Regions from separate parts of the Aquitalea pelogenes genome, predicted to be linked through region 1. Evidence: predicted binding sites of a transcription regulator. Region 1 holds the regulator's gene; the other holds the start of a gene.
The links. Region 1 encodes NrdR, which represses ribonucleotide reductase genes. Its sites were predicted from a motif close to AAANACNATATATNGTNTTT; they were not measured.

Region 1 (18,663 bases):
CCAGCGACTGGCAGACCAGATCGCCGGCATCTTCGTGCCGGTGGTGGTGGGCATTGCCCTGCTCACCTTGCTGGGCAATGGCTGGTGGCTGGGCGACTGGAGCCAGGCCATGATCCGCGCGGTGGCCGTACTGGTGATTGCCTGCCCCTGCGCGCTGGGGCTGGCGACCCCGACGGCCATCATGATGGGGGTGGGCAAGGGCGCCGCCCGCGGCGTGTTGTTTCGAAATGCAACGGCCCTGGAAACCGCAGGCCGCATCGATACCTTGCTGGTGGACAAGACTGGCACCCTGACCCGCGGCAAGCCCGAACTCACCACCATCTGGGCTGCTGATGGTGATGAAAACCGCGTCTTGCAACTGGCGGCCAGTGTGGAGAGCGGGTCGGAACATCCACTCGCGCACGCCATCCTGCAACAGGCTGCACAGCGTGGCCTGGCCTTGCTGCCCTTGGCGGCTTTTCAGGTCGAGGTTGGCCAGGGAGTGATGGCCAGCATCGAAGGACATGGCCACCTGCGGGTAGGGCGGCCGGACTGGGCCTGCAATACTGCCTTGCCTGCGGGCTGGCCGCTGGCCGGTCAAAGCATGATTGCCGTGGCAAACGATGACGGCTTGCTGGGCTTGCTGGCCATTGCCGATACCCTGCGCCCGGAAGCCGGACCAGCGGTGAAAGCCTTGCAGCAAAAAGGGGTGCAGGTCATCATGCTGACCGGCGACAACCCGTCAACGGCAGCGGCCATTGCTGCGCAGGCTGGTATTGCCGATTACCGCGCGGGTTTGCGGCCGCAAGACAAGGCCACGGTGGTGCGCGAGCTGCAGCAGCAGGGCCGCAAGGTGGCCATGCTGGGCGATGGTGTCAACGATGCCCCGGCGCTGGCGGCGGCTGATGTCAGTTTTGCCATGGGTGCGGGTTCGGATGTGGCCATCGAAACTGCCGACATCACTCTGATGCAGGGCGATGTCACCCAGGTGGCAGCTGCCATCCGCTTGTCGCGCAGCACGCTGGCAAAAATCCGGCAAAACCTGTTTTTTGCCTTTTTCTACAATGTTATGGGCATTCCGCTGGCGGCGCTGGGTTTGTTGAACCCGGTAGTGGCCGGCGCAGCCATGGCCCTGAGTTCGGTGTCGGTGGTCAGCAATTCGCTATTGCTGCGCCGCTGGAAATAAACGGAAAGGAAGCAGCATGAGTGAATTGAAACTGAAAATCGAAGGCATGACCTGCGGCGGCTGCGCCAACAGCATCAGCAAGGTGCTGTCTACCATGGCCGGAGTCAGCAGCGCGGAAGTCAGCCTGCAGGACAAGCAGGCCAGCATTGTTTACGACGCCGCGACGGTGTCGCCGGAAGAATTGGCCGCCGCGGTGGAAGATGCCGGTTTTGATGTGGTGGCCGCCGAGTAAGGGAATAAATACCCCAAGTCCGTAGAAACACTTATACTCCTGTCATTACAGATGCCGGTCCCGGGGCCGGCATCATTCATAGACACAGCAACGGCGCAAAGCCGTGACATGAAACGATGATGGGTATCTGGATCCGTAAGCTGACGGTCTTCTGCCTGCTGGCGCTGGCTGGTCATGCAGCACAAGGTGCGCCTCTGTCAGTGCTGGCAGAGGAAAACTTGCCGTTTTCCTATCGGCAAGGGGGCACGATACAGGGCTACTGCACGGCAGTGGTACGCAATGCGCTGGAGGCTGCGCATCTGCCCTACCAGATGGATATCCAGCCCTGGGCTCGCATCTATACCACCACACTGGCCAAGCCCGGCACGCTGATGTATCCGGTGGCCAGAACGGCAGAGCGGGAAGACAAGTTCCATTGGATCGGCCCGCTGGTTGCCAACCGCATTGCCCTGTTCCGCAAGAAAGGGCGTCGCGATGTGGTGGTGCACAGTCTGGATGATGCCCGGCGTTACCGTATCGGTGTGGTGAACATGGATTTCCGCGAGGAATACCTGCGGCGCAAGGGCTTTGGGGAAGCTGGCAGCCAGCCCTTGGTGGTGGTGAACTCCAGTGAGCTGCTGCTACCCATGCTGCAAGCCGGCCGCATCGACCTGATTCCACTTGGCCTGGCCAAATGCGCGCCGCACGGGCTGGATTGCAATGCCATGGAGCCGGTTTATGTGCTGAGCGAGCTGGAGTCCGCGCTCTACATGGTATTCAGCCGCGATACCAGCGACGCGCTGGTGCAGCAGGTGCGCGAGGGCTTTGAACAAGCCCGGCGCAATGGCAGCGTGGCGCGCACCATGGCACCACTGAACCGCATTTATGGCCGTGGCGAATGACACGGCATGGCGCTACAGTTCGATGCTGATGCTCTGATCCAGCGGATGCAGGTGCAATAGCGAAGGCAGCTCCTTGCGCACCTGTTCCAGCAGCTGCGCACGCTGCGCATGGTCGGTATGGGTCAGCCAGACATGGACATTGGGCGGCAGGATTTCCAGCATCGGAACCAGCAGGGCCGGGGACATATGGCCTGCCGCCAGGGCATTGGCGGATTTCTCGTTCAGAAAACTCAGTTCGCAAATCACGTCGGTCAGCGACGGTACATGGCTGATCCAGTGCCAGAAGGCGAGACAAGGCCCGGAGTCTCCGGTGAAGGCCAGCGCACGCCATGGGCCTTCCAGCAGCCAGCCCAGTGCCGGTACGCTGTGCTCGGCAGGCAGGGCGGTGGCAATGCCGTCGGGCAAGGTGACGGCATCGCCCACTTCCAGCGGGTGCAGTCGCAGCCAGGGCACATTGCCCGGTGCCGCCCGGGTGTAGTCCGGCCAGTCTGTGCTGTTGAACATCTGCTGCTTCAGCGCGCTGATGGTTTCCTGCTGGGTATAGACATCCACTCCGCGGCCACCGTGGGTGATATGTGCGTCGGCCAGCAAGGGCAGACCGCAGCAATGATCCAGATGACTGTGCGTTAGCAGCACGGTATCAATCTGCAACATGGCGGCGGTATCCAGCTCGCTGATGCCGCTGCCGCAATCGAGCAGGCAGTTATCGTCCACCTTGAAACAGGTGGTACGCGCTGCCTGATCGTTGCCGGATGATGAACCCAGAACCTTGACGTGCATGTGCATCCCCTTGCGTGAAGCGCTGCATGAAGCCCTTAGCAGTGTAGCTGATGCCATGACATTGCGCCGCTGTCATGCTCCGGGTTGCGCTTGCCGTGCTATCCGCTACCTGCATTGTCGGGGGCGGATGTTGATGCAGGATTGTAGGTGGATCACTGTCGGGCGGGTGCAGGCTGAGGGTAAATCCTTGCAAATCAGCGGCTATTGCCCGCCAGTCGTCGCCCACTCCATTCCAGGCCGGAACACAGCAGCAGATAGGCAATGGCTACAATGCCGAATACCTGCAAGGGGTAAACCTGCTCGCGATTGTTGATCTGGGTGGCGACAAAAGTGAACTCCGCCACACCCACCACATAAGCCAGCGAGCTGTCCTTGAGCAGGGTGATCCACTGGTTGATGAAGGACGGCAGCATGTGGCGCAGGGCCGGAGGCAGGATGACGTAGCGCAGCGTTTGCCAGCGCGTCATGCCCAGGGCCGCGCCAGCCATCCACTGGCCCTTGCCGATAGCTGCGATGCCTGCCTGAACCGACTGGCTCAGATAAGCTGCGTTGATCAGCGCCAGCGCGGCAATCACCGTCAGCACACCGGGGATGTCGATGCCGAACAGAATGGGCAGCAGGAAGTAACACCAGAAAATCAGCATCAGCACCGGGATGGCACGCAGCACCTGCACCAGCAGGGTCAGGCTGCGCTTGAGGCGCGGACTGCCCATGGTGAGGGCAATGCCGCCGGCCAGCCCGCCCAGGGTGGCCAGCACGCCAGCGGCCAGGCTGATGCCGACGGTAAGCAGCAGCCCGCCCGGCTGCCCCTGTGCCAGATTGCCCCACAGCAGATAGTCCAGATTGTCTTGCAACAGGGTCAGCATCATGCGTCAGGTGCTCCGTTGGCTTGGCGGCTGCCTGCCAGCTGGGTGCCGATCACCAGCAGCAGGTATAGCAGGGTGGCGACGGCAAAGCCCTGAAAGGCCAGCAGGGTTTCGCTTTCCACCTGGCGCGAGGTATAGGACAGTTCGGCCACGCCAATGGCCATGGTCAGCGAAGTATTCTTGATCACGGCCGTGTACTGCCCCAGCAGCGGCTGGCGGATGACCCGCAAGGCTTGCGGCAGCACGATGAAACGGAAAATCTGCCATTCATTCATGCCCAGCGCCCGTGCCGCCAGCTTTTGCCCGCGTGCCACGGTATTCAGCCCGGCGGCCAGTTCGGCACTGATGAAGCTGGCCGAATACAACGTTAGTGCCAGCCAGGCGGCCAGCCATTCAAAGGACGGCCAGCCCAGGCTGAAGCCCAGCGGCAATGTCCATTGATGCGGGGTGTTCAGCCATTGCATGGCAGCATCCGGCAGCAAGCCACCGGCACCGAAATACCATAGCAACACCTGTACCAGCAGCGGCGTATTGCGATGCAGGCTGCAAAACAGTCGGGCCGGCCAGTGCAGCGCCCGCAGCGGGCTATCCTGTGCTGCGCACAGCAAGATGCCCAGCAAGGTGGCCGCCAGGCTGACACACAGTGCCAGTGCGGCAGTCATGGCTGCGCCATGCAGCAGCCAGCCCAGATAATGCGGCGCCAGCCAGCCCTGTCCCAGCCAGGAAGGCGGTGTCATCGGCTTCTTCTTTCAACAAGTGGAGTTTGACAATGCAGAAAACCGGCCTGTGCGGATGAGGCGCAGGCCGGTTGAGGTAGCCATCAAGAATCAGACGGCGTCGCCGATCTTGAAATCACGCGGCAGCGGGGCCTTGGTGCTGGGGCCGAACCAGCGGTCGTAAATCTTGCGGGCCTGGCCGGATTTCTCCAGTTCCAGCAGCGTTTCGTTTACCACCTTGGTCAGGCGCGCCTCGCCCTTGGGCAGGCCGATGGCCTGGTATTCGCGGGTGAGGGTGAACGGAGCCAGCTCGTACTTGGCCTTGTCCGGGGCATTGGCCAGCAGGGCGGCCAGCTTGGAGCCATCTTGCGAAATGGCCTGCACATTGCCATTGCGCAGTGCAGTGAAGGCCAGCGGGGTGTCATCGTAGGCCACCACGGTGGTCTTGCTGTATTTCTCACGCAGGTAGATTTCCTGGGTGGTGCCCTTGTCCACGCCCACACGCAGGCCTGCCAGCTGTTCCGGCTTGCTCAGGCTGCCTTTGCGGGCAATGAACTGCTGACCGGAAGCAAAGTAGGGCAGGCTGAAGTCCACCTGCTTCTTGCGTTCTTCGGTCACGGTGAAGTTGGCGGCAACCAGGTCGGCCTTGCCAGCCACCAACAGCGGAATGCGGTTGGCCGGATTGGTGGGCACCAGTTCCAGTTTTACTTTCAGTTTGCTGGCAATGGCCTGGGCCACTTCAACATCCAGCCCGCTGATCTGGTGGGTTTTGGCATCCAGAAAACCAAACGGCGGGTTGCTGTCGAAGGCGGCCACGCGCAGTACGCCAGCTTTCTTGATATCGTCCAGACGGTCGGCCAGGGCATGGCCGGCAGTGCCCAGCAGGGTGAGCGCCAGTAGCAGGGAAGGGGTTTTCATGGCTAAGCCTCTTGTGGAGTGAGATGACAATGACAGTCAGTACCGGTAGGTGCTGCTGTGAATGGCCTCCATGCTAGGCTGGACTGTTAAGAAGGTAAAACGATTAAAAACGAATTTTTTATCATAATTTGGAATAATTAGAGTGGGGCAGGTAGCGGCCAGTTGTTCACGCCATATGCTGTCGCCAGGCCCGGCTTAGCTGCTCCACCAGCCAGGACAACAGCAGCATGGCAATGATCAGGCTGGCTGCCTTGTGCTGTTGGAACAGCGACAAGGCCAGATAAAGCTGCTGCCCCAGTCCGCCGGCACCGACGATGCCCAGCACCGTGGCGATGCGGATATTGTTTTCCCAGCGGTACAGGGTATAGGCCACCCATTGGCTGAATACTGTCGGTAGCAGGCCGTAGGCAAAGGCCAGTACTTGGCTGACACCCGACTGGCGCAGGGCGAGTTCTGGCGTGTGATCCGCATTTTCCAGCGTCTCGGCAAACAGCCGCCCCAGCACGCCAGCGGTGTGCAAGGCCAGTGCCAGCACCCCGGCGGCTGGGCCCAGCCCGACAGCCAGTACGGCTATCGACGCCCACAGCAAATCCGGCACCCCGCGCAGCAGGTTAAGCAACAGGCGGCTGGCCAGTTTGAGCAGACTGCCAAAGCGCCCGGCGGCCGGCATCGCCAGCACCGCTGCGACGACAAAAGCCAGCACCGTGCCCAGTGCCGACATGGCCAGTGTTTCCAGCGTGCCGTGTACCAGCTCGGCCAGCATGTCGCTATCCGGCGGGAAAAAGTCATGGATGAAACGCGGGATGGCGGAAAGATCGAAGCCACTGTCGCGCCAGCCCGGCAGCAGCCACAGCACGCTGGCCACTACGGCCAGCACGCCGCCGCCCAGCAGGTAAAGCCCACCACGCGCACGTTCCAGCGCATGACGTGAGCACAGGCTGATGCCTTCGCTCAGGCCCACCAGCAGCAGGAACACCAGTAACAGGGTGCTGACCTCGCCGCCATTGAGCATTTTCAGGCTGGTGTCCAGCAACTGGCCCACCCCGCCGGCACCGACAAAACCCATTACCGCCGAGGCGCGTATCGCGCATTCCCAGCGGTAGACGCTATAGCTCACCAGCTCGGGCAGGGCTTGCGGCCACAAGCCGTACAGCAGGCATTGCCAGCGGCTTGCGCCTTGCAAGTGCAGGGCAGTGGCCAGCTCGCGCGGCTGGGATTCCAGAATCTCGGCATACACCTTGCCCAGCATGCCGCCGTAGGCCAGGCCGATGGCCAGCACCGCCGGCAGGCTGCCCAAGCCCGCAGCCCGGACAAACAGCAGTGCCCAGACGATTTCCGGAATACCGCGCAGGATGACCATGACACCGCGCACTGCGGATTTGAACAGCAGCATGCTGGCAGAAGCTGTTTCAGCCGCCAGCACATGGCGCTCCAGTGCCCGTGTGGTGACAAACGCCAGCGGTGCGCCCAGCAGCATTGCCAAGGCAATACCGGCCGTGGCACTGGCCAGCGTGGTGATGGTTTCGCGTGCCACATCCAGCAGAAAACTGCCCTGGGTGGATAGCGGAAAGAAACCGGCAACAAAACCGGCCATGGTGTGCCAGCTATCCGGGTTGGCCAGCGTGGCCGGATTGAACTGGGTCAGGCTGAAGCTGGGTGCCAGCAAGGCCAGGCACAGCAGCAGGGTGAACAGCCGCGGCCAGCGTGCCGGGTCGCGCGGGTGGGGTTTCAGCATCGTAGTCCGGGGGGGAGGGTTTCTGCCGGGCTGTCAGCCACCTGTTCACGCATTCTTTCTCCGGCATACAGAGCGCTGACCACGCCGGGATGTACCTGCTCGCGTGGTAGGTCGAACATGATCTGGCCATCACGCACACCGATGATGCGCGGGAAATAGGCCAGTGCCAGCTCTACCGAATGCAGGCTCACCAGCAGGCTTGCCCCACTGGCGGAGGCGGAGCTTTGCAGCAGGCGGATGGTGTCTTCGGCCAGCCTGGGGTCCAGTGCCGAAACCGGTTCGTCAGCCAGCAGCAGCCGGGGTTGTTGATACAACACGCGGGCAATGCCGACCCGCTGGCGCTGGCCGCCGGAAAGCTGGTCGCAGCGTTGCCACAGTTTGTCGGCCAGATCGACCTGTTGCAGGCAATCCTGAATGGCGGCGCCATCATCAGGCCACAACAGGCGGCGCAGCCCGGTCAGTGCGCCGGATTGCCCCAGCCGTCCGGCTGCCACCGCGTGGATCACCCTTTGCCGGGCGGGGAGCGGCGGCGACTGGTAAACCATGCCGATGCGGCTGCGCAAACGGCGCAGCCAGCGTGCCGACAAATGCCAGGGGTTGTCGCCCAGCACTGTCATGCTGCCGCTGCTTGGGCGGTAGCGGGTGGCTGCCAGCAGCAACAGCGAGGTTTTGCCCGCCCCGGAAGGGCCGATCAAGGCCGCCTGTTCGCCGCTGGCCAGCTCCAGCCGGATGTCACGCAGAATGTTGCTGCCAGCCAGTTCCAGGCTGGCGTTGTCAAACAGCAGGCTCACTTGAGCAGGCCTGCCGCTTCAGCTGCGGACTCGATGCCCTTGTAGTTATCCGCCTTGGTGGGAATGAAACGGCTGGCGCGTTGCAAGTCCAGAATGGCCTTGTCCTGCGGATTTTTCGGGTCCAGCTTGAGGAAGGCGGCGCTGATGCGTTCTTGCAGTTTCTTGTCCAGATTGCCGCGCACTGTCCAGTTGTAGTCGTAGAAGGCCGGGCTGGTGGCCAGCAGTTTCACCTTGCTGCTGTCCACTTTGCCGCTTTCCACCAGCTTGTCCCATACCGAGGCATTGAGCGCACCGGCGTCCACCTTGCCGGAAGCCACCCAGGCCACGGTGGCGTCATGCGCGCCGGAATAAGCCACATTCTTGAAGAAGGTTTCCGGTTTGATGCCTTCCTTTTGCAGGAAGTAGCGCGGCATCAGGTGGCCGGAGGTGGAAGAGGCCGAGCCGAAGGCAAAGCTCTTGCCTTTCAGGTCTTTCAGCGACTTGGCGCCCACGGCGGCATTGACGATGAATTTGGAGGTAAACCTGCTGTCCTCCTCACGCTGTACCAGCGGCACCACCTTGCCATGCAGGCTGGCCTGCACAAAGGTAAAGCCGCCCAGCCAGGCCATGTCGATCTTGTCGCTATTGAGCGCGGTCACCACGGCGGCATAGTCGGTCACCGGCACAAACTGCACCTTCATTCCCAGCTGCTTTTCCAGATACTGGCCTAGCGGGGCAAACTTGCGCTGCAACTCGGTCGGGGCTTCATCCGGAATGGCGGAGACTTTCAGTACCGCCTCTTCGGCCGAGGCCAGTGCAGAGATGGCCAGCAAGGCGGTGGCCAGCGAGAGCTTGAGGGTTTTCATGCCTGGTATTCCTTATCTGTGCGGGCAAAAGGCCGCAGGACAAATAAAAGCCAGTCGATGATTGGCTTCATGACTGGCTTTATTGATAAACCGCAGTGGCAGGCAAAAGGCTGCCAGAGCCAAGTATAGCCTAGCGCTGCTGGCGTTTGCCGAACAAGACCAGCAACACCACGCCAATGACAATCATCGGCAGGCTCAGCCACTGACCCATGCTGATGATGTAGGAGTGGCCGAAGATGCCGGCATCCGGATTGCGGAAAAACTCGCTGATGAAGCGCGCCAGACCATAACCGATCAGGAATACCGCCGACACCTGCCCGCGCGCGCGCGGCTTGCTGCTGTAAATCCACAGCACGGCAAACAGGGCGATGCCTTCCAGCAAAAATTCATACAGCTGGGAAGGGTGACGCGGCAGTGCCCCGTACTGCATCAGCATGTTCAGCAGGTCGGACGAAGTCTGACCTTCGACCAGATCATTGGCCCGCGCCTGGGGGAACAGCATGGCCCATGGCAGATCGGGACTGGCTACCCGGCCCCACAGCTCGCCATTGATGAAGTTGCCGATACGCCCGGCGGCCAGACCAAGCGGCACCAGCGGGGCGATGAAGTCGGTCAGCTCCCAGAAGCTACGCTGCTGCTTGCGGGCAAACAAGGCCATGCCTACCAGCACACCCAGGAAACCGCCATGGAAGGACATGCCACCCTTCCATACCATGAAGATTTCCGCCGGATGGCTGAAGTAGTAGCCGGGCTCGTAAAACAGCACTTCCCCCAGGCGTCCGCCAATCACCACGCCAAGCACGCCATACATCAGCAAGTCGTCCAGCAGCTTGGAAGTAAGGAAAGCATGGCCCTGGCGGATACGGACATTGCCCAGAAGCAGGAACAGGCCAAAGCCCAGCAGGTACATCAGGCCATACCAGTGAATGGCCAGCGGGCCCAGGTGAATGGCAACGGGGTCGAACTGCGGATGAACGATCATTTGTCAGGTGGGTGCGTTTGCGGTAAAAGAATATGGACGAAATTATACGGAATGCGTTCCGCCGCGTCCTGTCATTACCATGACAGATTGCGGCCAGCCCGATCCCGCGGCACCCCGGAGAGGGCAGACCTGCCTGCAACACAGGCGCGGTCAGTGGCAATGCGCTCTGCAAGCATCTGATCATCAAGGAAACAAGACATGCCCCAATACCGTTCCAAAACCTCCACCGCCGGTCGCAACATGGCGGGTGCCCGTGCCCTGTGGCGTGCTACCGGCATGAAAGACGAGGATTTTGGCAAGCCCATCATCGCCATTGCCAACAGCTTTACCCAGTTCGTGCCCGGCCATGTCCACCTGCACAATATGGGGCAGCTGGTTGCACGTGAAATCGAACGCGCCGGCGGTGTGGCCAAGGAATTCAACACCATCGCCATCGACGACGGCATCGCCATGGGCCACGGCGGCATGCTGTACAGCCTGCCCAGCCGCGACCTGATTGCCGACAGCGTGGAATACATGGTGAATGCCCACTGTGCCGACGCACTGGTGTGCATCTCCAACTGCGACAAGATTACTCCCGGCATGCTGATGGCCGCGATGCGCCTGAACATTCCGGTGATTTTTGTTTCCGGTGGCCCGATGGAAGCGGGCAAGGTGCAATGGGGCAACGACATCCGCAAGCTCGACCTGGTGGACGCCATGGTGGAAGCCGCCAACAGCGCCATTTCCAATGAAGACGTGGAGCGCGTTGAGCGTTCGGCCTGTCCGACTTGCGGCTCTTGCTCCGGCATGTTCACCGCCAATTCGATGAACTGTCTGACCGAGGCACTGGGCCTGTCGCTGCCGGGCAACGGCAGTCTGGTGGCTACCCATGCCGACCGCAAGGAACTGTTCCTGCGTGCCGGTCGCCTGATCGTTGACATTACCAAGCGTTATTACGAACAGGACGACGCCAGCGTGCTGCCGCGTGCCATCGGCACCAAGCAGGCTTTTGAAAACGCCATGAGCCTGGACGTGGCCATGGGCGGCTCCACCAATACCGTGCTGCACCTGCTGGCTGCTGCCAGCGAAGCTGGTGTCGACTTCAAGATGGCCGACATCGACCGCATCTCGCGTTCGGTTCCCTGCCTGTCCAAGGTGGCCCCGGCCACGCAGAAATATCATATGGAAGACGTGCACCGCGCTGGTGGCGTGGTGGCCATCCTGTCCGAACTGGACCGTGCCGGCCTGATCCACCGCGATGTGCCGACCATCCACAGCAAGACGCTGGCCGAGGGTCTGGAAGCCTGGGACATCATGCGCCATGGTGAAGACAGCGAAGCCCGCCGATTCTACCGCGCTGCACCGGGCGGCGTGCCCACCACCATCGCTTTCTCGCAATCCATGCGCTATCCGAATGTGGATGACGACCGTGCCGGTGGCTGCATCCGCGACAAGGCCAATGCCTACTCGCAGGATGGTGGCCTGGCCGTGCTGTACGGCAATATCGCCGAGCGTGGCTGCATCGTGAAAACCGCTGGTGTGGATGATTCCATCCTCAAGTTCACCGGCCGCGCCCGTATCTTTGAAAGTCAGGACGACGCTGTTGCTGCCATCCTGGACGACAAGATTGTGGCTGGCGACGTGGTGGTCATCCGCTACGAAGGCCCCAAGGGCGGCCCCGGCATGCAGGAAATGCTTTACCCCACCAGCTATCTCAAGTCCAAGGGCTTGGGCAAGGCTTGCGCGCTGCTGACCGATGGCCGTTTCTCCGGTGGTACTTCCGGCCTGTCCATCGGCCACGTATCGCCAGAAGCAGCCGAAGGCGGTGCAATTGGTCTGGTGGAAGAGGGTGACACCATCGAGATCGACATCCCCAACCGCGGTATTCGTCTGGCCATCAGCGACGAGGCACTGGCTGCCCGACGCGCCGCCATGGAAGCACGCGGCCGTGACGCCTGGAAACCGGTGGATCGCCAGCGCCCGGTCAGCGCCGCCCTGCGTGCCTACGCGGCCATGACCACCAGCGCCGATACCGGTGCGGTGCGTGATGTGACCCAGGTGGAAAAATAAGCGGGCTGCCCGCTGAATCGGTAACAACGGCAGCTGCGGCTGCCGTTTTTTTTGCTTGTCCCTGCCTGCGTAATCAAGGGCAACCCTGACTGATTGAACCGTAGAAAGTGAGTCACTGATGACCTGTACGACCAAACTGCACCTGACCGTCGACGCCCAGTATTGCAGTCCCTATGCCATGTCGGTGTATGTGGCGTTGCAGGAGAAGCAGTTGCCCTTCACCCTGTCGACACTGGATCTGAACAGCGGGGCCAATCATGCACCGGCTTATGCGCTCAGTTCGCTGACTGCACGTGTGCCTGCCTTGCAGCATGGCGATTTCGTGCTGAGCGAGTCCTCGGCCATTACCGAATATCTGGAAGAGTTGTTTCCCGACCCTGCGCTCTATCCCCAGTCAGCACAGGACCGGGCGCGGGCGCGGCAAATCCAGGCCTGGCTGCGCAGCGATCTGCTGCCTCTGCGTGAGGAGCGTGACACGCTGGTGGTGTTCTACCGGCCAATCGCACGCCCCTTGTCGGACGCTGCGCAGCGCGCGGCGCACAAATTGCTACGCGTGGCCGAGCAGATCCTGCCGCCGGGTTCGGACTGCCTGTTTGGAGAGTGGAGCATTGTCGATGTCGATCTGGCACTGATGCTCAACCGTTTGCGCCTGAATGGCGACCCCATGCCGCAGCGACTGGCGGATTACGCTGCCTTGCAATGGCAACGGCCATCCGTGCAGGCCTGGCTGGGTCTGTCACGGCCTGCCTTGTCATGAGTGGTGAAGACCAAGTAAAACTGTCGGGTATTTGCCACAACCCTGTTTGATCCAGGATAAGATTTTTCTTGGGCGGTGAACTTAAAATTCGGCGCCAAGTCACATCATTTCCGGTCACGCAAGCGCACCGGATTCCCTGATTGGTAGCGTGTTCTGGCGCTACGTCTTCTTGCTCTTCCTGCAAGACCGAACATTTCCGCATGTTCGGTTTTTCTTTTTTGTCACAATTTGAACTTGTATACAATATATAAGTGTTAATTGCGCTGCAATTAATCACATTCGAACATTTCCCATTGGCATGAATCGGGCTGTCCAGCGATAGCGTGCTGACGGCGTTCCGGAGGGCTGTTGTGGGGGATGTTGCAGCTTGGGCTGTTCTTGTGGCAGGGCGGATTTCTTATGCTGTTTCGTAAAAAATCTTTAATAACATTATGTTACAGCATTGCTTGAAGGGGGTTTGGTGCGAGTAGGCAAAAAAATGCGCGGTGCCGTGAGGCCCGCGCCAAGTCTACAAAGGAGAAATAGAGGAGAAACTATCAAGAAGCAATTGCTGCATCTCAACGAGTACGGATTATCCAGATGCCGTGTGCGAGTGTCAACATCTGAATTTTCGGAAAACGAAAAAACATCCATTTTTGTCGCAAATTAGCACATTCTTATGTTTTAAATTGAAAGTCAAGCGCTTGCTTGGTGAGCCGTCAGCGGCTGACTGTGCGACAATATCGCCTTTCCCGATTTCAGCAGGATGACAAGATGTCGCAGCCGCTTCTCACTCTCCCGGACCCGCGCCAATACCACCCGCAGGTATCGCTGACCAATATGCTGATCCACAACGCGTTGTCGGTGCAGAACGCAACGACAGAAGCGGATCGTGAGATGTGGTTTGTTGCCATCCGCGATGCCATGGCGCAAATGCTGCAACGTGGCGAATTGCTCTCCATTTCGGTCGCTTTGGCGATGGTGCCGTCACAGGACACTTATAAGATTGTCTGGGATGCATTGCGGGCCGCAGTCGAGCAGCCGGACGGGCGCTGTGCACATGTGTTTGCCTTGCCGCTGGTGCTGGTGGCCGGTAGCAAGAACCAGGCAACGCTGCCTGCCGCCATTGCGGATGAAGACGGTTTGAACGCGTTGCTGCGCCAACACGGTGTCATCAGCTCGGATGGCGATGTCCGCGTGTTTGGTCAATTGCTGCATCCGGACACGGTAGTGGCGATGGATGCGGCCAGGCTGTACCGCCTGACCCGTGACCTGACCAGTGCGGCTGATGGTGTTGGCGAAGCACTGAACGGTGCCGCCATTACCCTGAAAGAAGAGGGCGTGTTCCTGCGCTACCTGCTGGGTGTCGCCATCCAGCCGGAAGGCGATGCGGTCCCGGTAAAGCTGGGTGGTGCCGTCGGTGCCTGGGGCATGCCGCTGATGAAATTCCTGGGCGAACAATTGCACACCGATGGAGTGACGCTGTTCCCGATTGCCCGTCCGCCCTTGCCGGTGATGCAGGCCCTGGTGGCTGGCAATTTCGCCCGCTTCGAGGTGGCCTTGCAGGTGTTTGCCAGCAGTCAGATCCGCCGCCTGCGCGAGCTGTCGAAAGACCCGGTGGCCATTCTGTCCTCCCATGACAACGGTGAGTTGCACATCACCCTGTCGGCAGAAGGCGACGAGCGTAACTGGGAGGCTTTTGTCTGGCCGCTGGCTGCCATGGACAATGTGGCACTGATTGAATCGAATTTCCGCGAACTGATGGCTGAATGCCGGGTTCGCGATGTGCATGTGCTGGCCGAGGTTTACCCGGAAAACCGTGACGGAATACCGCTGTTCTTTACCGCTGACGACCTGCCGCAGCTGAGCGGGCAATAAAGGACAACCATGGCGTAGCGCGTTTGCGGATACTGCCAAAATAGCTTTATGTGAAAATTTTCCACCGGGCGATTCGTGTAGAATGGCCTCATCGTTAACCCTTTGATGGAAGAGTCAAAGATGTTTGCAGCTGACCAGACGATTGCCAAGTTCGACCCGGAACTGGCCGCCGCTATCAAGGCCGAGTGCCAACGCCAGGAAGATCATATTGAACTGATCGCTTCCGAAAACTATACCAGCCCCGCAGTGATGGAAGCCCAGGGCTCCCAGCTGACCAACAAGTACGCTGAAGGCTACCCGGCCAAGCGTTTCTACGGTGGCTGTGAACACGTGGACGTGATCGAGCAACTGGCGATCGACCGCGTGAAGCAACTGTTCGGTGCCGAATATGCCAACGTGCAGCCGCACTCCGGCAGCCAGGCCAACCAGGCCGTGTACTTCTCCATCCTGAAGCCGGGCGACACCGTAATGGGCATGAACCTGGGCCACGGTGGTCACCTGACTCACGGTTCCCCGGCCAACCTGTCCGGCAAGATGTTCAACATCGTGGCCTACGGTCTGAACGAAAAGGAAGAAATCGACTACGACGACATGGAACGCGTAGCGATGGAAACCAAGCCCAAGCTGATCATCGGTGGTGCATCCGCTTACGCGCTGCGCTTCGACTTCGAACGCATGGGCCAGATCGCCAAGAAGTGCGGTGCTTACTTCATGGTCGACATGGCGCACTACGCCGGTCTGATCGCCGCTGGTGTATATCCGAACCCGGTGCCGCATGCCGACTTCGTGACTTCCACCACCCACAAGACCCTGCGTGGTCCGCGTGGCGGCATCATCCTGGCCAAGGCCGAGTTCGAAAAGAGCATCAACAGCAATGTGTTCCCGACCCTGCAGGGCGGCCCGCTGATGCACGTGATTGCCGGTAAGGCCATCGCTTTCAAGGAAGCGCTGCAGCCGGAATTCAAGGTATATCAGGAACAAGTGCTGAAAAACGCCGACGCCATGGCCCGTACCCTGGCCGAGCGTGGCCTGCGCATCATCTCTGGCCGTACCGAAAGCCACGTCTTCCTGGTGGACCTGCGTCCCAAGGGCCTGACCGGCAAGGCTGCCGATGCGCTGCTGGGCCGTGGTCACATCACCGTCAACAAGAACGCTATTCCGAATGACCCGGAAAGCCCGTTCGTGACTTCCGGCATCCGTATCGGTTCCCCGGCCATCACCACCCGCGGTTTCAAGGAAGCCGAAGCCGTGATGGTAGCCAATCTGGTGGCCGACGTACTGGACAACCCGAACGACGATGCAGCCATTGCACGTGTGGCCGAACAGGCTACCGCGCTGTGCCATCGCTTCCCGGTTTACGCCAAGTAAGCGCCAGCATGCATCAACAAGGCAGCCCACGAGCTGCCTTTTTTCTTGTCTGCAGCAAATAGGCGCTGCTTTACGATTGCAGGCATTAACCTGTGTGGCCTTTGCTGATACCATCAGACCATATCAAACACACTGGATTGACACGTCATGAAATGTCCTTTCTGTGGCAATGCCGATACGCAGGTCATCGACTCCCGCGTCAGTGAAGACGGAGCCAGCATCCGTCGTCGTCGTCGTTGCCTGGCTTGCGAAAAGCGCTTCACGACATTCGAGACTGCTGATGTGCGCATGCCGCAGGTGGTCAAGTCTGGTGGCCATCGCTCCGAATTCGATATCGAGAAAGTGCGCACCAGCTTCTTGCGTGCGCTGCACAAACGCCCGGTTCCCACCGCCTTGGTGGATGATGCCATCGACCGTATCTGCCATCGTCTGCTACAGCTGGGTGAGCGCGAAGTGTCCAGCCGGCAGATCGGTGAAATGGTGATGAACGAGCTGGCCAAGCTGGACAAGGTGGCCTATGTGCGTTTTGCCTCGGTCTATCGTAGTTTTCAGGATATTTCCGAATTCTCCGACGCCATCAAGGAAATCCAGAAGTCCAATCACTGACTATCAGCCTGACCGCTACATTGCCGGTCAGCTTGCTTGCTTACGCCATCGGCCGCTGCCTGCCAGTCAGACGTGGCCATTCTCATTCCGCTGGAAGGCTTGTTGATGTCGTTGTTTTCCCCGCAAGACCATGTATTCATGCAACAGGCGCTACGCCTGGCCGAGTCCGCCACCCGCCGAGCTGCACCTAATCCCGGAGTAGGTTGTGTACTGGTGCGCGATGGCCAGGTAATTGGTGAAGGTGCCACCTTGCAAGTAGGTGGCGATCATGCCGAAATCCAGGCCATCAAGGACTGTCTGGCGCGTGGTGATTCACCGCGGGGTGCAACTGCCTATGTCACGCTGGAGCCATGCAGTCATCATGGCCGGACGCCACCTTGTGCCGAACGGCTGATTCGGGAGGGGCTGGTACGCGTGGTGGCCGCCATGGTGGATCCTTACCATGAGGTTGCCGGTCGCGGACTGGCCATGCTGCGTGCTGCCGGCATTGATGCCACCGCAGGGCTGCTGGAAGCCGAGGCTCGGCGCGTTCATCGTGGGTTTCTGTCGCGGGTGGAGCGGCAACGTCCGTGGGTGACGCTCAAGGCTGCTGCCACACTGGATGGCAAAACGGCATTGCTCAACGGAAAAAGCCAATGGATTACCGGCCCTGCCGCCCGTCATGATGTGCAAAAGCTGCGTGCGCGCAGCTGCGCCATCCTGACCGGCAGCGGTACGGTGCTGGTGGATAATCCGCAATTGACCGTGCGCGATTTCATTCTGTCGCAGCAGCCGCTGCGGGTAGTGCTGGATAGCCGGCTGGTCACTCCGCCGGACCGGCGCATTTTCCACGGTGGCAATACCTTGCTGGTGACCAGCATTGCCGACCCGCTGCGGCACCAGCCGTATTTGCAGCGCGGTGCCGAACTGATGGTGCTGCCCGAAGATGCCGGTCACGCCAATCTGCCCATGCTGATGCAACGACTGGCCGAACGTGGTGTCAATGAACTCATGATTGAAGCAGGTGCCGGGCTGAATGGTGCACTGGTGCGTGCCGGGCTGGTGGACGAAGCCATCCTGTTCCTGGCCCCGGCGCTGGTGGGCAGTACGGCACAGGGCTTGTTTGCCTGGCCTGCGCTGGAAGATCTGGCCGACAAACAGCAGGTGAAGATTCAGGATGTGCGCATGGTTGGCGCCGACATCCGTATCAACATGACGTTTGCCCAGCCTTGAAGGACCGGGCTAAGGCCGGCGGAGAAATCATCTGGCCGAAGCCCTTATCCTGTTCCACAATGAAACAGGTCTTTACGGCGCACATGCGCGCCGAAAGACTGCAGCGGCACAGGCCGACCTTGCGAGTACATGCCAATGACCGAGAACGCCTCAGCACTTCCAGCCATGGACAGGGAAGCCCTGCAACAGGCACTGGATGCCTATTTGCGCCTGATCCTGCGCCAGGGGGCCAGCGAGCAGGTATTGCAAGAGCGCCGCCAGTTGCTGGACCGCTTGCTGCCGCTGCTGGTTGGCGTGTCGCGGGACGCCCAATCCTTTCGCCGGGTGGTGGAGCGTTTCGTCAACGACTCCGAAGTGGCAGACCGGGTGACCGCCCTGACCTGTGCCCGCGAGTATTATTATTTCTGGCTTGGTGATGTCAAAAAGCTGGTGGAAATCACCTCCCGCTCCGGCTTCACCACGCGCAATGTACGGCTGGAGATGGCCGATTCGCTGGCATCCCTGCTCGAACGCATGCAGCAACAAGGCTTCAATACCTTCCCGCCCTCGCTGGAAATCTATCTGGGCAAGCTGTTTGAAGATGGTATGCCCGAAGCGGACATCCAGGAGCGGGAATACCTGCTCAAAGCCATGTTGTTCCTGCTGTCGGGCCAACCTTATCGTCCGGACAGCTTCCGCATGGTGGTGGATGCCATGCTGCTGCACCTGAGCGATGCGCAAAACCAGAAAGCCTTTGTCCAGCTGGCGCGGGAGTACTTCTATTACTGGCTGTCATTCCCGCCGGCGCATGAGCGGATTCACCTTGCCGAAGAGGCTGCCCAACCGCTAGGCCTGATGCAACCGGGTAATACCACCCGCCAGCACTGAAGAGCGCCATACCATCAACCTTGCCGGAGCAGC
Region 2 (10,958 bases), on a different contig from region 1:
CCGCTTCATGACTACGCAAACCTCCCCCCAACGCCCGCCTCCCCTTTGCTTTTACTACCACGGCAAACCCTTGCACGTACTGCGCCATGACGGCCAATGGTGGCTGCACAGCGGCGATGTGCTGGCTGTCACTGGCCGACGTCTCGGCCAACGCTTACAGCACTTAGTCGCCGCAGACACCACTCACCAAAACACGCCAGAAACAGAAGTCACAAACGAATACTGGCCCGCAACGGCTTTGCTGCGCGCCTTGCGTCGTAGTGGCAAACCGCTGGCGCGGCAGTTGCGTGACTGGTTGAACAGAGAGTTGCTACCGGCACTGGAACAGATTCCGCCCACTGCCCCGCGTTGGGAGCAGGCGCTGGCGCTGGCTGCGGAGGCCGGGGTGCAGGTGAGCCATGCGGTGTTGCAGGCTGTGTTGGCGCAGGGTGCGCGCTGGCAGCATTCACACTGGTTGCTGACGCTGGATTACACGCCGGACCATCCCTTGCGCCATGCCCATGGCCGTTTGCTGGGGCTGAACAGTTCGGCCACGCCCTTGCAGGCGCTGGCGCAGCAGATAGCCACGCCGCCGGGCATCTCTGCCGATAATGGCGAATTGCTGGGGCTGGCTGCCGCTTGCCATCAGCGCTTGCACAGTCGTCTGTCACGGCAGTTGCTGCGTGATGGGCAGGGACCAGCCCGCCCGGCTTGAAGTCTGGCGCGAGCGCGCAGACGCCAAGTGCGTAAATGCTAGGCGTGACGCCAGCTGAACTGGCAAAAGCGCCGCTGCCAGTCGTCCAGTACCGCCTGACCCGGCCATTGTGTGGCGTCGAACAATGGCTGGCCTTTGGCATCCCGCCCCTGTTGCAAGGCGGCATGGGTGACGCCCCTGACCTGCAGTGTTGCCGCAAGCCGGTGCAGGCTGTCTGCCGTCATCACGCGCGGGTCCAGCGTGGTGCGGCATTCCAGCGTGGCTCCACCGTCCGCTACCATGTCCAGCGCAACATCCAGTGCCTGCCACATGCGGCTTTCGCTGCCAGGCACGCCGGTGACGGCATCCACCCCGCCGGGCGCGGCCTTGATGTCGAGGCCAATCCAGTCCACCAGTCCCTTGAGTACCGCCAGCCGATGCGGATAGATACCCGCCGTGTGCAGGCCGATGGCCAGGCCCAGCTGGCGGGCATCCTGTATCCAGTCCGCCAGTTGCGGGGCCAGTGTGGGTTCACCACCGGAAAACACCACCCCATCGAGAAAACCGACCCGCGCCGCCAGCATGCTGCGCACTTCTGGCCAGGCCAGTTGCCCGGCACTGCGGGCTTGCAGGCCGGGGTTGTGGCAATAGCCGCAGCGCCAGGGGCAGCCGGCGACAAACACGGTGGCCACCAGCCGCCCCGGCCAGTCGCAACTGGAAAACGGGGCGACACCGGCCAGCGCCAGGCTGGATTCAGTGGTGCAGGTGCTGTTCATCAAAATGCACGCGCTCGGCAAATTCGCCCTGCTTGCCGGTATTGAAGGCGGATACCGGGCGGAAGTAACCCATGACGCGGGTCCATACTTCGCAGCGGGTGCGCAGGGACGGGTCCAGCTGTTCCGCCTGTTTGATGTCGGTTTGATGGGACATATTGCTCTCCTGTGAGGGTTGGGGTTTAGGCGCGGCTAACAAAATGGCGTGATGCCCTTGGGCCAGCTGGCCCAAGGCTGCGGCAGGCTTTTGTCAGCCTCGACAAGCATTTCAGCAGCAAGGCGCGGTGGCTGCCGTGGTACGGGCCAGCAGTTCGGCGTCGCACTTGGGGCAGAATTCATGATGTCCGCTCAGATAACCGTGCTGCGGGCAGACCGAGAAGGTGGGCGTTACCGTGATGTAAGGCAGGCGGAAGCGTTGCAGCGAACGGTGCACCAGCTGCTTGCAGGCCGTGGCCGAGCTGACCGCCTCGGTCATGTACAGGTGCAGCACGGTACCGCCGGTGTAGCGCGCCTGGAGTGGCTCCTGATGCTGCAGGGCGACAAAGGGGTCGTCGGTATGCCCCACCGGCAGCTGGCTGGAGTTGGTGTAATAAGGCTTGTCGATTGGCCCGGCTTGCAGGATGTCCGGGTAGCGCTTGCGGTCTTCGCGGGCAAAGCGGTAGGTGGTGCCTTCCGCCGGGGTGGCCTCCAGGTTGTACAGATGGCCGGTGTCTTCCTGCATCTGCACCATGCGGGCACGGATGTGGTCCAGCAGTTGCAGCGCCAGTTGCTGGCCGTGGTCGGTGGTGATGTCGTCGGCATCGTTGCTGTAATTGCGGATCAGCTCGTTGATACCATTCACCCCCACGGTGGAGAAGTGATTGCGCAGCGTACCCAGATAACGCTTGGTGTAAGGATACAGGCCGTCGTCCATCCAGCCTTGCACCCGCTGGCGCTTGATTTCCAGGCTGGTGCAGGCCAGCGCCAGCAGGCGGTCGGTTTCGGCCAGCAGGCCGTCCCAGTCACCACGGAAGCGGTAGCCCAGCCGCGCGCAGTTGAGGGTAACCACGCCCAGCGAGCCGGTTTGTTCGGCACTGCCAAACAGGCCGTTGCCGCGCTTGAGCAGCTCGCGCAGGTCCAGTTGCAGGCGGCAGCACATGGAGCGCACCATTTGCGGTTCCAGATCGGAATTAAGGAAGTTCTGGAAATACGGCAGGCCGTAGCGGGCGGTCAGGTCGAACAGCAAATCGGCGTTGGCGCTGTCCCAGTCGAAATCCGGCGTGATGTTGTAGGTGGGAATGGGAAAGGTAAACGCCCGGCCATGCGCATCGCCCGCACCCATCACCCGCAGGAAGGCGCGGTTGATGCGGTCCATTTCCGGCTGGCAGTCGCCGTAGCAGAACGGCATTTCCTCTCCGGCAATCAGCGGAATCTGCGGGGCCAGGTCGGCCGGGCAGGTCCAGTCGAAGGTCAGGTTGGTGAACGGGGTTTGCGTGCCCCAGCGTGAGGGCACATTCAGGTTGTACACAAATTCCTGCATGGCCTGCTCCAGCGCGGCATCGTCCAGCCCGTCGCGCTTGAGGAAGGGTGCCAGATAGGTATCCACGCTGGAAAACGCCTGCGCGCCTGCCCATTCGTTTTGCAGGGTGCCCAGAAAATTCACCATCTGCCCCAGCGCCGCGCTCAGGTGACGCGGCGGAGCCGATTCCACCCGGCCCGGCACGCCGTTGAAGCCTTCATGCAGCAGCTGACGCAGCGACCAGCCCGCACAATAGCCTGCCAGCACGTCCAGATCATGCAGGTGGAAGTCTGCCTCGCGATGGGCCTGCGCCACCTCCGGCGGATAAATGCCGTCCAGCCAGTAGTTGGCGGTGAGCTTGCCGGCGGCATTGAGTATCATCCCGCCCAGGCTATAGCCCTGATTGGCATTGGCAGAAACGCGCCAGTCGGCGCGGCTGAGGTATTCGTCCAGCGTGGCAAGCGGATTCAGCAGCACGGTATTTTTCATAACAATATATAGTGATTAAAATTTTCAAAACACTATATATAGATTTTTATGGCTATGCCGGACACAAGACAAAACACTTGATCCGCATCAAGCGTGGTGCCCTGCCAGCCGCCGCGGCAGGCATGTTGGCATAATCGTCATCAGTAAACTGGCAGTCTGAATAGGGCTGGGCCCTATAATGGCCTGCAAGCACAGCCTGGCAGCGCCCTGCGTGCCTGTTTCCGGAAACAAACGGTTTACCTTCTTCCGCACATGATCAACACAGAACAACAAGGCAGGCAGGACAAGGTCCGCATCGAACAGATCCGCCTCTTGCTCAACAACCTGGGCAGCTCGGTCCTGCCCGGCATTCTGGTGGTATTGCTGGTGGCCTATGCCTTGCAGCACCAGGCCGACCCGCTGCGGCTGACCCTGTGGTGCGTGGTGGTGATTGCCTCCAAGCTGGTGGACAGCTTCGACGCCCGCCGCATACTTGCCCGTGCCATCCGGCCAGCCAACTTGCCGCAGCTGCGGCGGCGTCTGGTGGTACTGCACGCCATCGACGGCGCGGCCTGGGGCAGCCTGATGTGGGTGGGGCTGAACCCGGCGTCGCCCCCCAGCTGGATTCTGGCCATTGCCGTGCTGTCCGGCGTGGCGGGTAATTCCATGTCCATCCTGTCGCCGGTGCTGCCTGCCTTCATCGCCTTCATCACGCTGGAACTGGGCATGATTGCGCTCAAGTCCTTGCAGTCGGATGCACTGGCGCTCAATGCGCTGGGCCTGGCCGCGATCATGTATCTGGCCACCTTGCTGATGCAGGCACGCAATAGTGCGCAGGCGGCCAAAGGGGCCATCGAGCTGCGTTTTGAAAACCTGGAACTGGTGGACCGGCTGCGTCAGGCTTCGGCCGCGGCACTGCGCGCCCAGCAAGAGGCCGAGCAGGCCAATATCGCCAAATCGAAATTCCTGGCTGCCGCCAGTCACGACCTGCGCCAACCCATCCACGCACAGGGGCTGTTTCTGGAAGTGCTGGGCAAGACCAAGCTGGACCAGAACCAGCAGTCGCTGATCGGCCATATCCAGAGCGCTACCAATGCCTCGGCGGAAATGCTGCACAGCCTGCTGGATTATTCGCGGGTGGATGCCGGGGTGATTACCCCGCAGCTGCAAGCCTTTGCCTTGCAGCCGCTGCTTAACAAGATGGAAAGGGAGCTGGCACCGCTGGCCAACACCAAGGGCTTGTTCTACCGCAGTCGTGACACGGCCGAGGTGGTGCTGTCGGACCCGTCACTGATTGAACTGATCCTGCGCAACCTCATCAGCAATGCCATCCGTTACACCCAGCAAGGCGGCATTCTGGTGGGCTGCCGTCGCCGTGGCGACCAGCTGCTGCTGGAGATATGGGACAGCGGCATCGGCATAGACCCGCAGCAACAGCAAGAAATCTTTGACGAATTCCATCAGCTGGGCAATCCGGAACGCGACCGCAAGAAAGGCCTGGGCCTTGGGCTGGCCATCGTGCGCGGCCTCACCCAGCTGCTGCAACACCCCTTGCGGGTGGCGTCGCGACCAGGCCGCGGCAGCGTGTTCCGCCTTGCCCTGCCACGCATTGCAGTGACCAACCCGCTACCCGCAGAAACCCCGCCGCCAGTCAGCATCAGCCAGCCCCTGCCCAGGGCCGCCGTGTTGCTGATCGAGGACGATGACATCGTGCGCAGCAGCATGGTGATGCTGTTGCAAAGCTGGGGTTGCCAGTGCATGGCAGCAGAATCGCTGGAAGCCGCCCTGCCCTTGCTGGCGCAACAGACGCCTGCCTTGCTGATCAGCGACTACCGGCTGCGCGAAAAGAAAAGCGGCACCGATGCCATCCGTGCCATCCGCAAGGCAGTTGGACGCGACATCCCCGCCCTGCTGCTGACCGGCGACACCGCCCCGGCGCGGCTGCGCGAAGCCAGTGACAGCGGCCTGCCCTTGTTGCACAAGCCGGTCAGTCCGCAGCAACTGTACGCTTGCCTGGCAGAATTACTGGCTGACAGTCAGCCATAAAAAAACCTCGACCCTGGATGCGGGCCGAGGTTGTGGCGTTGCGCCAAACCGGCTTAGTTCGGTTTGTCCTTGCCCTGGGTGATGCTGACATCCACCGACGTGCTGTTTTCCAGCTGCAGGCTGCCGCCACCTTGCAAGTCGCCAACCCGCACCGGGATCTTGTCCTTCAGCTCCTTGCCCTTGGTGATCACCTTGTCTGCCGCCTGACCCAGCTTGCTGTTCTTGGCCTTGTCCAGCAAGGAGCTTTCCGGCTGATTAGCCGCCTTGCTGATGGCATCACCGGCATTGCTCAGACTATTGGTGCCAGAGGTTTTTTTCTTGTTCACCACATCGGCCGCTTCCTTGGCCAGGGCAGCCTGCTTGTCGCGGTCAGTCTGCGTCTTGGTGGTGTCATTGGCTGCGGTATCGTTAGTGGTTTTTTTCTTCAAGGTCACCGTGGCTCCAGCAGACAGGTCCACCCCGCTGCTGGACGACACTGCTTTTTGCTTGATGACCTGACCACCCGCCTGGGTTGATACCGTTTCACCCGCCTTCAGTGCCGTGCCTTCCAGCTTGATGTCCTGACCGGCAGACAGCTTGAGTTTGCCACCGCTATTTAGCGTGGCCACGCTAGCGCTGTCCTTCTGGCTCTGGCCATACTCGCCCGACAACCCGACGCTGACCGATGCCTCCTTGGTTTCCTTGCCCTTGTCAGTGCTGCTGCCACCACTGCCACCAGCACTCAGCCCGGCACCAATCTTCTGTGTGCTGGCCGTATCGTGTGCGGCGCTGATGGTCAACTGACCACCGGCAGCCAGCGTGGCATCACCCTTGCTGTTGAGTTTGCTGCCTTCCAGATTCATGTCGCCACCGCTACGCACCGTGATGGCACCGCCGCTTTGCAGCGTGGCAGCCGTCTTGCTGGTGCTCTGGCTGTCAGACTGACTGTAATTGGCCGCTGCTGAAACCATGCCGTTGTTTTGCTTGTTGTCCACGCCACCACCGGTGGAACCACCGGCACTGAACGAGGCACTGGCATCACGGGACGTGGCCTGACTGGTGCTGTTGGCGGCAGCAAAATTCACCTTGCCGCCCGCGTTCACATTGACATCTCCCTTGCTGGACAAGGCAGTGCCGGCAAAGCTGGCATCATCCTTCACCGTGATATTCATGCCACCACCGCTGCTGATACCACCCACCACGGCAGTACTGCTGCGCGACTGGCTGCTGCCACCGCCACCCGCCATGCTCAGTTCGCCGCCCACGACATGTTCGGCATTCACATTCACCTGCAAGGAAGCTGCTGCATTGGCCTGCGTACCGGTGGTGCTGCTGGTGTTCTGAGCTGCACGATAATCCAGCGAACCCGCCTTCAGATCCACGTTACCACCGCTGCTGATACGGCTGCCTTCCAGGCTGGTGGCCTGGCTGGAGTTACTGCTGAAGTCGCCCCCCACCTTGATGGTGGATACCCGTGCCGTGCTGGCATTGCTGGTGCTTTGCGCATCGTCATGCTTGGCACTGATGCTGCCACCAACCGACGCATCGGCCGCGGCTCCGCCACTGACCGTAGCCGAGGCCGACGCCCCGGCATACATACCCACCCGTCCCTCAGAGTTTTGCTGGCTGCTACTGCTGTAGCTGGCATCACTGGCGGCCTTGCTGGTGATGGTGGTGGCGCTCTGACGGAAATTGCCGCCAGCGCTGATGGCCGTACCGGTATCAACAATATCCTTGCTGGCAGTACGACTCATGTCACCGCCCGCACTCAACTGGGACACCACGGCAGTGGTGCTGCCTTTCATGCTGCTGCTACCGCTATTGTTGACGTAGTAACCGGCACCAACCATGGCCGATGCACCGGTTTCCGCCATTACCTTGCCTGTGGCATTAGCGCCGGTGGAGGCATCCAGATACAGGCCGGCCGTAGTGGTGTTGCTACTGCTGCTGGACTGATGCACATCCTGTGCCGCATTGAAATGCTGGCTGTCCGCCTTGAGGTCGGCATTGCCACCTGCGGCGATGCCGGAACCGGTGACATCCAGCTGCTTGCCGGCATCCAGTTTCAGATTGCCACCGGCCTTGATTTGCGAACCCTGGTTCACCACATCCAGGCTGCTATCAGTGCCGGTAACAGCCTTGAGCAGGGTCAGCTTGTTGTTTGAACTGGCCGATGCCGAAGCCCCGGCGCTGGCATTGACCACGGTAGCGGTATCGACACTGGCCCCGGCATTGGCATTGTTATTACTGGAAGCCATCAACCCGATCGACACATCGGTGCGCTGGGTGCTGGATGTGCTGACATCCTTCACCGTACCCACCACGACCTGTCCGGCCTTGATCTGCATATCCTTGTCCGCACTGAGCTGCGAACCGGTCAAGGCCAGCTGCTTGCCGGCATTGATGCTGACATTGCCGCCACTCACGGCACTGCCGCTATGCGTCAGCGTGCTGCTGTCGTTCTTGGTAGCGGTGATGTCCAGCAGGGTCAGGTTGGCCTGGCCATTGGCGTTGGCATCGGCGCTGGCAGCCGCCGCAGCCTTGGTGCCAATGGCAGTTTTCTTGGCTTGTGCGCTGGCATCGGCCTTGGCGCTGGCATCGGCATCACCCGACACCTTGGTCATCAGTCCCACCGTGGTTTCTGTAGTGGTGCTGCTATGAGTGGATTTGTTTTCCGCCGCCCGAATATCCACTTGCTGGGCATTCAGTTGCAAATCACCACCGGCCTTCAGCGTGGAGCCGGCAATATCGATATTCTGCGCAGCATTGATATTGCCGTTTTTACCAATGCGCAGGCTGGAAGCCACACTGTTGCTACTGCTGTCGGTGCTGGTGGTCTGGGTATTGCTCATCAGCGCCAGACCGGCACTAGCCTGGCCGGAGGCATTGGCGGAAGCATTTGCGCCGGCACTGGCCTTGGCCAGACCCTTGCTGGCCGAGCTGGTGCTGTCCGCATTGCTTTGGGCACCGGTTTTACTACTAGTGGACGGGCCGGCAATCTTGAAGAAAGTGGTGGTATTGGTTTGCTCCTGGCGGGTTTCATAGTTCTGCCCGGCCAGCACTTGTACATTGCTGGCATTCAGGCTGCCGCTGCCCGCCACGTCCAGCGTGGAACCACGCAGGGTGATGTCCGCACCGGCATTGAGCGTGGCATCGCCCTTCACCTTCAGGCTGCTGCCCACGCTGTTGCCCTTGCTGGTATCAGTAGTGGTGACCGAGGTGCCGAACAGACCGCCGCCCACACCCAGACCGCTCTGGCTAGTCACCGTATGCGTAGTGGTGGTGTCGGTGCGGTCCAGCAGTTGCACACTTCCCTTGGCGTCGAGCTTGGCATTGCCGCCCACGCTGGCATCTGTCCCCGCCAGCGTGATGTCCTTCCCGGCCGCCATATCAAGGTTGCCACCCACGCTCAGCCCGGACTTGATCTGCTTTACCGTGGTGACCGTACTGCTGGTGCTGGAGCGGTTGAAGGCCGTACTGGTGCTCTGGCTGGTGGTGGAGACAGTCTTGTCTTGCAGCGTGTCAAATGTGACATTGCCCTTGGCCGCCAGACTGGCATTGCCGCCTGCACTGACATTCGCACCCAGATTGCTGATGTCTTTGGCAGCCGTCAGACCGAGATTGCCAGTGGCGCTGATGCTCGCTTGCTTACCAATACTGGTGGCAAAGTTTTTGTCATTGCCACTTCCCTGTGTCAGCGTCTGGTTGACGATGCTGCCATTGGTGGATGCCAGGTTGACGTTACCGCCACTGATGGTGCCGGAGGTATTGGTGATGTCGCCCTTGCTGCTGATATCCAGGCTCTTGCTGCCACTGATGGTGCCGCCGGTATTGTTGAGCGCATCCAGCTTGAGATTGATGTTACTGGAGGCAATTACCGCCCCGCTTTGAATGCTGGCGATGGTGGCCGGGGCCAGGAACACTTGCGGCACCAGCACGCTCTGGCCATTCACCGTGGTGCTGACCATCCACACGATATCCTGCTTCAGGCTGGCCAGTTGCTGGGCGCTGGGAGCCTGCCCCAGGGTCAGGCCCAGGGTTTTGGCATCGCTGGCGGCGTTCTGCATCAGCTTCTGGATTTCCGCATTCTGGCTGGCATAGCCTTTCAGCAGATTATTGCCGGTCTGGGCAATCAGCTGTTGCTGGATCAGATAGGTTTCATAGCTGGCATCGCCCAGACGCGTTTGGGCGGTGTCCGGGTTGAAGCCAAGCAAGTTCAGAAGATAATTGGAGCCGGTAGCGTTGTTGTCCACACCCATCAGCGGGTTGGTTTCAATCAGATAGTGCGCACCGGGCTGGCTGACCGGTACGAAATAGCCGTTGGGATTTGTCGGTAGCGAGATATGCAGGCCACCAAAACTGATGCTGCCGGAAAGCGTCGCCCCCTGACCCAGGCTGGCACTGCCAGCTGACAGGCCGCTGCTGCCTTGGCTGGTGCTGGCACTGGCGGCGGCATTGCCGGTGGTCTGGCTGCTTACCACCACATTACCGGCGCTGGCACCGCTGGCGCTGCCGGCGTTGCTGCTGAGGCTGGCACCACTACCCAGATTGGGGCCGGTGCCACTGCTGGGGCTGCCATAAGCCGAGCTGGTATTGCTGAGCGAGAAGCTGTTGCCATTAATGCCATGGACGGCGTAAATACCGGCACCACTGGAGTACACCGCCGGATAGTACTGCGACACATATGCACCACTGTTGTTATGGTCCGGGTCGTCGATGTACTTTTCCGGGCCAGCCGCAATGTACTTGATGTAATGCTGCCAGGTTTGGCTGTAGCCCCGTTTTTGCAGTGCCAGGTCGTCGTTGACAAAGCTGGCCCCGCTGTTCCCTTGCAGATTCAGCGTGCCTGCCGAAATCACCCCGGCCAGATTGGTCACCCGGTCAAAGTTTTGCAGCGTGACCACCCCGGCGCCGATGATTTGCGGCTTGCTGTTGAGCGTGGTGGCACCATCGGCATAGGTCTGCTGAATCGTCCAGGTTTTCCTGTAGTCCGTCCACTCGGTCTGGTCGACACAGCCGCAACCATTGTAGCCCTGCGACGTATACACCGAACTGGTGGAAACTGATTGCGGACTGCCCCAGTAACGGGTGTCTCCGCCATAGGTGTCGTTATGAATGATCGGGGCGCTCAGCGTGATGTCACCCTGGCTTTCGATGGTGCTGCTGTTGTCGATGATGCTTGCAGTCAGGCTGATCAGACGACCGGCACGCATGCTGCCCAGCGGGCCGTCGGCAGTACCGTTATTGATGATCATGCCGCCCGAGCCACTATTAAGCTGCAGGGTATCTCCGGCATACAAGGCACCGCTGTTGATCACATCCCACCGGGCATTCAGCGTGAGCTTGCCCAGTGCCGAGATGCCACCATTGCTACCCACCGTGATATCGGTGGCATTCACCACAAAATCGCCACCGGAATAAATGCCGGCATCGTTATTGAGGTCGTTGTGCAGGGTCAGCGTACCGGTGCCACTACCGCTACGTGCCGCAACAATGCGGGACGAACTGTTGCCAAAACTCA

Region 2: ACE3SE_RS14530 (ribonucleoside triphosphate reductase) is a predicted target of NrdR. The motif match lies at 3,461-3,480, and genes of this name have one in related genera.

The regions. Positions count from the first base shown of each region.
Region 1 is NZ_JAYSDA010000008.1:151,606-170,268, forward strand. Features, by position in the region: gene ACE3SE_RS09055 (heavy metal translocating P-type ATPase) at 1-1,165, shown strand, start outside; gene ACE3SE_RS09060 (heavy-metal-associated domain-containing protein) at 1,182-1,397, shown strand; gene ACE3SE_RS09065 (substrate-binding periplasmic protein) at 1,514-2,278, shown strand; gene ACE3SE_RS09070 (3',5'-cyclic-nucleotide phosphodiesterase) at 2,291-3,058, opposite strand; gene ACE3SE_RS09075 (amino acid ABC transporter permease) at 3,253-3,927, opposite strand; gene ACE3SE_RS09080 (amino acid ABC transporter permease) at 3,924-4,661, opposite strand; gene ACE3SE_RS09085 (ABC transporter substrate-binding protein) at 4,752-5,558, opposite strand; gene phnE (phosphonate ABC transporter, permease protein PhnE) at 5,725-7,293, opposite strand; gene ACE3SE_RS09095 (phosphonate ABC transporter ATP-binding protein) at 7,287-8,084, opposite strand; gene ACE3SE_RS09100 (putative selenate ABC transporter substrate-binding protein) at 8,081-8,929, opposite strand; gene lgt (prolipoprotein diacylglyceryl transferase) at 9,060-9,911, opposite strand; gene ilvD (dihydroxy-acid dehydratase) at 10,110-11,963, shown strand; gene yfcF (glutathione transferase) at 12,082-12,720, shown strand; gene ACE3SE_RS09120 (hypothetical protein) at 13,474-14,577, shown strand; gene glyA (serine hydroxymethyltransferase) at 14,698-15,945, shown strand; gene nrdR (transcriptional regulator NrdR) at 16,093-16,551, shown strand; gene ribD (bifunctional diaminohydroxyphosphoribosylaminopyrimidine deaminase/5-amino-6-(5-phosphoribosylamino)uracil reductase RibD) at 16,657-17,763, shown strand; gene ACE3SE_RS09140 (hypothetical protein) at 17,929-18,630, shown strand.
Region 2 is NZ_JAYSDA010000018.1:82,893-93,850, reverse strand. Features, by position in the region: gene ACE3SE_RS14545 (hypothetical protein) at 8-694, shown strand; gene ACE3SE_RS14540 (anaerobic ribonucleoside-triphosphate reductase activating protein) at 733-1,449, opposite strand; gene nrdD (anaerobic ribonucleoside-triphosphate reductase) at 1,427-1,603, opposite strand; gene ACE3SE_RS14530 (ribonucleoside triphosphate reductase) at 1,715-3,421, opposite strand; gene ACE3SE_RS14525 (ATP-binding response regulator) at 3,686-5,458, shown strand; partial or broken gene ACE3SE_RS14520 (hemagglutinin repeat-containing protein) at 5,512-10,958, opposite strand, start outside.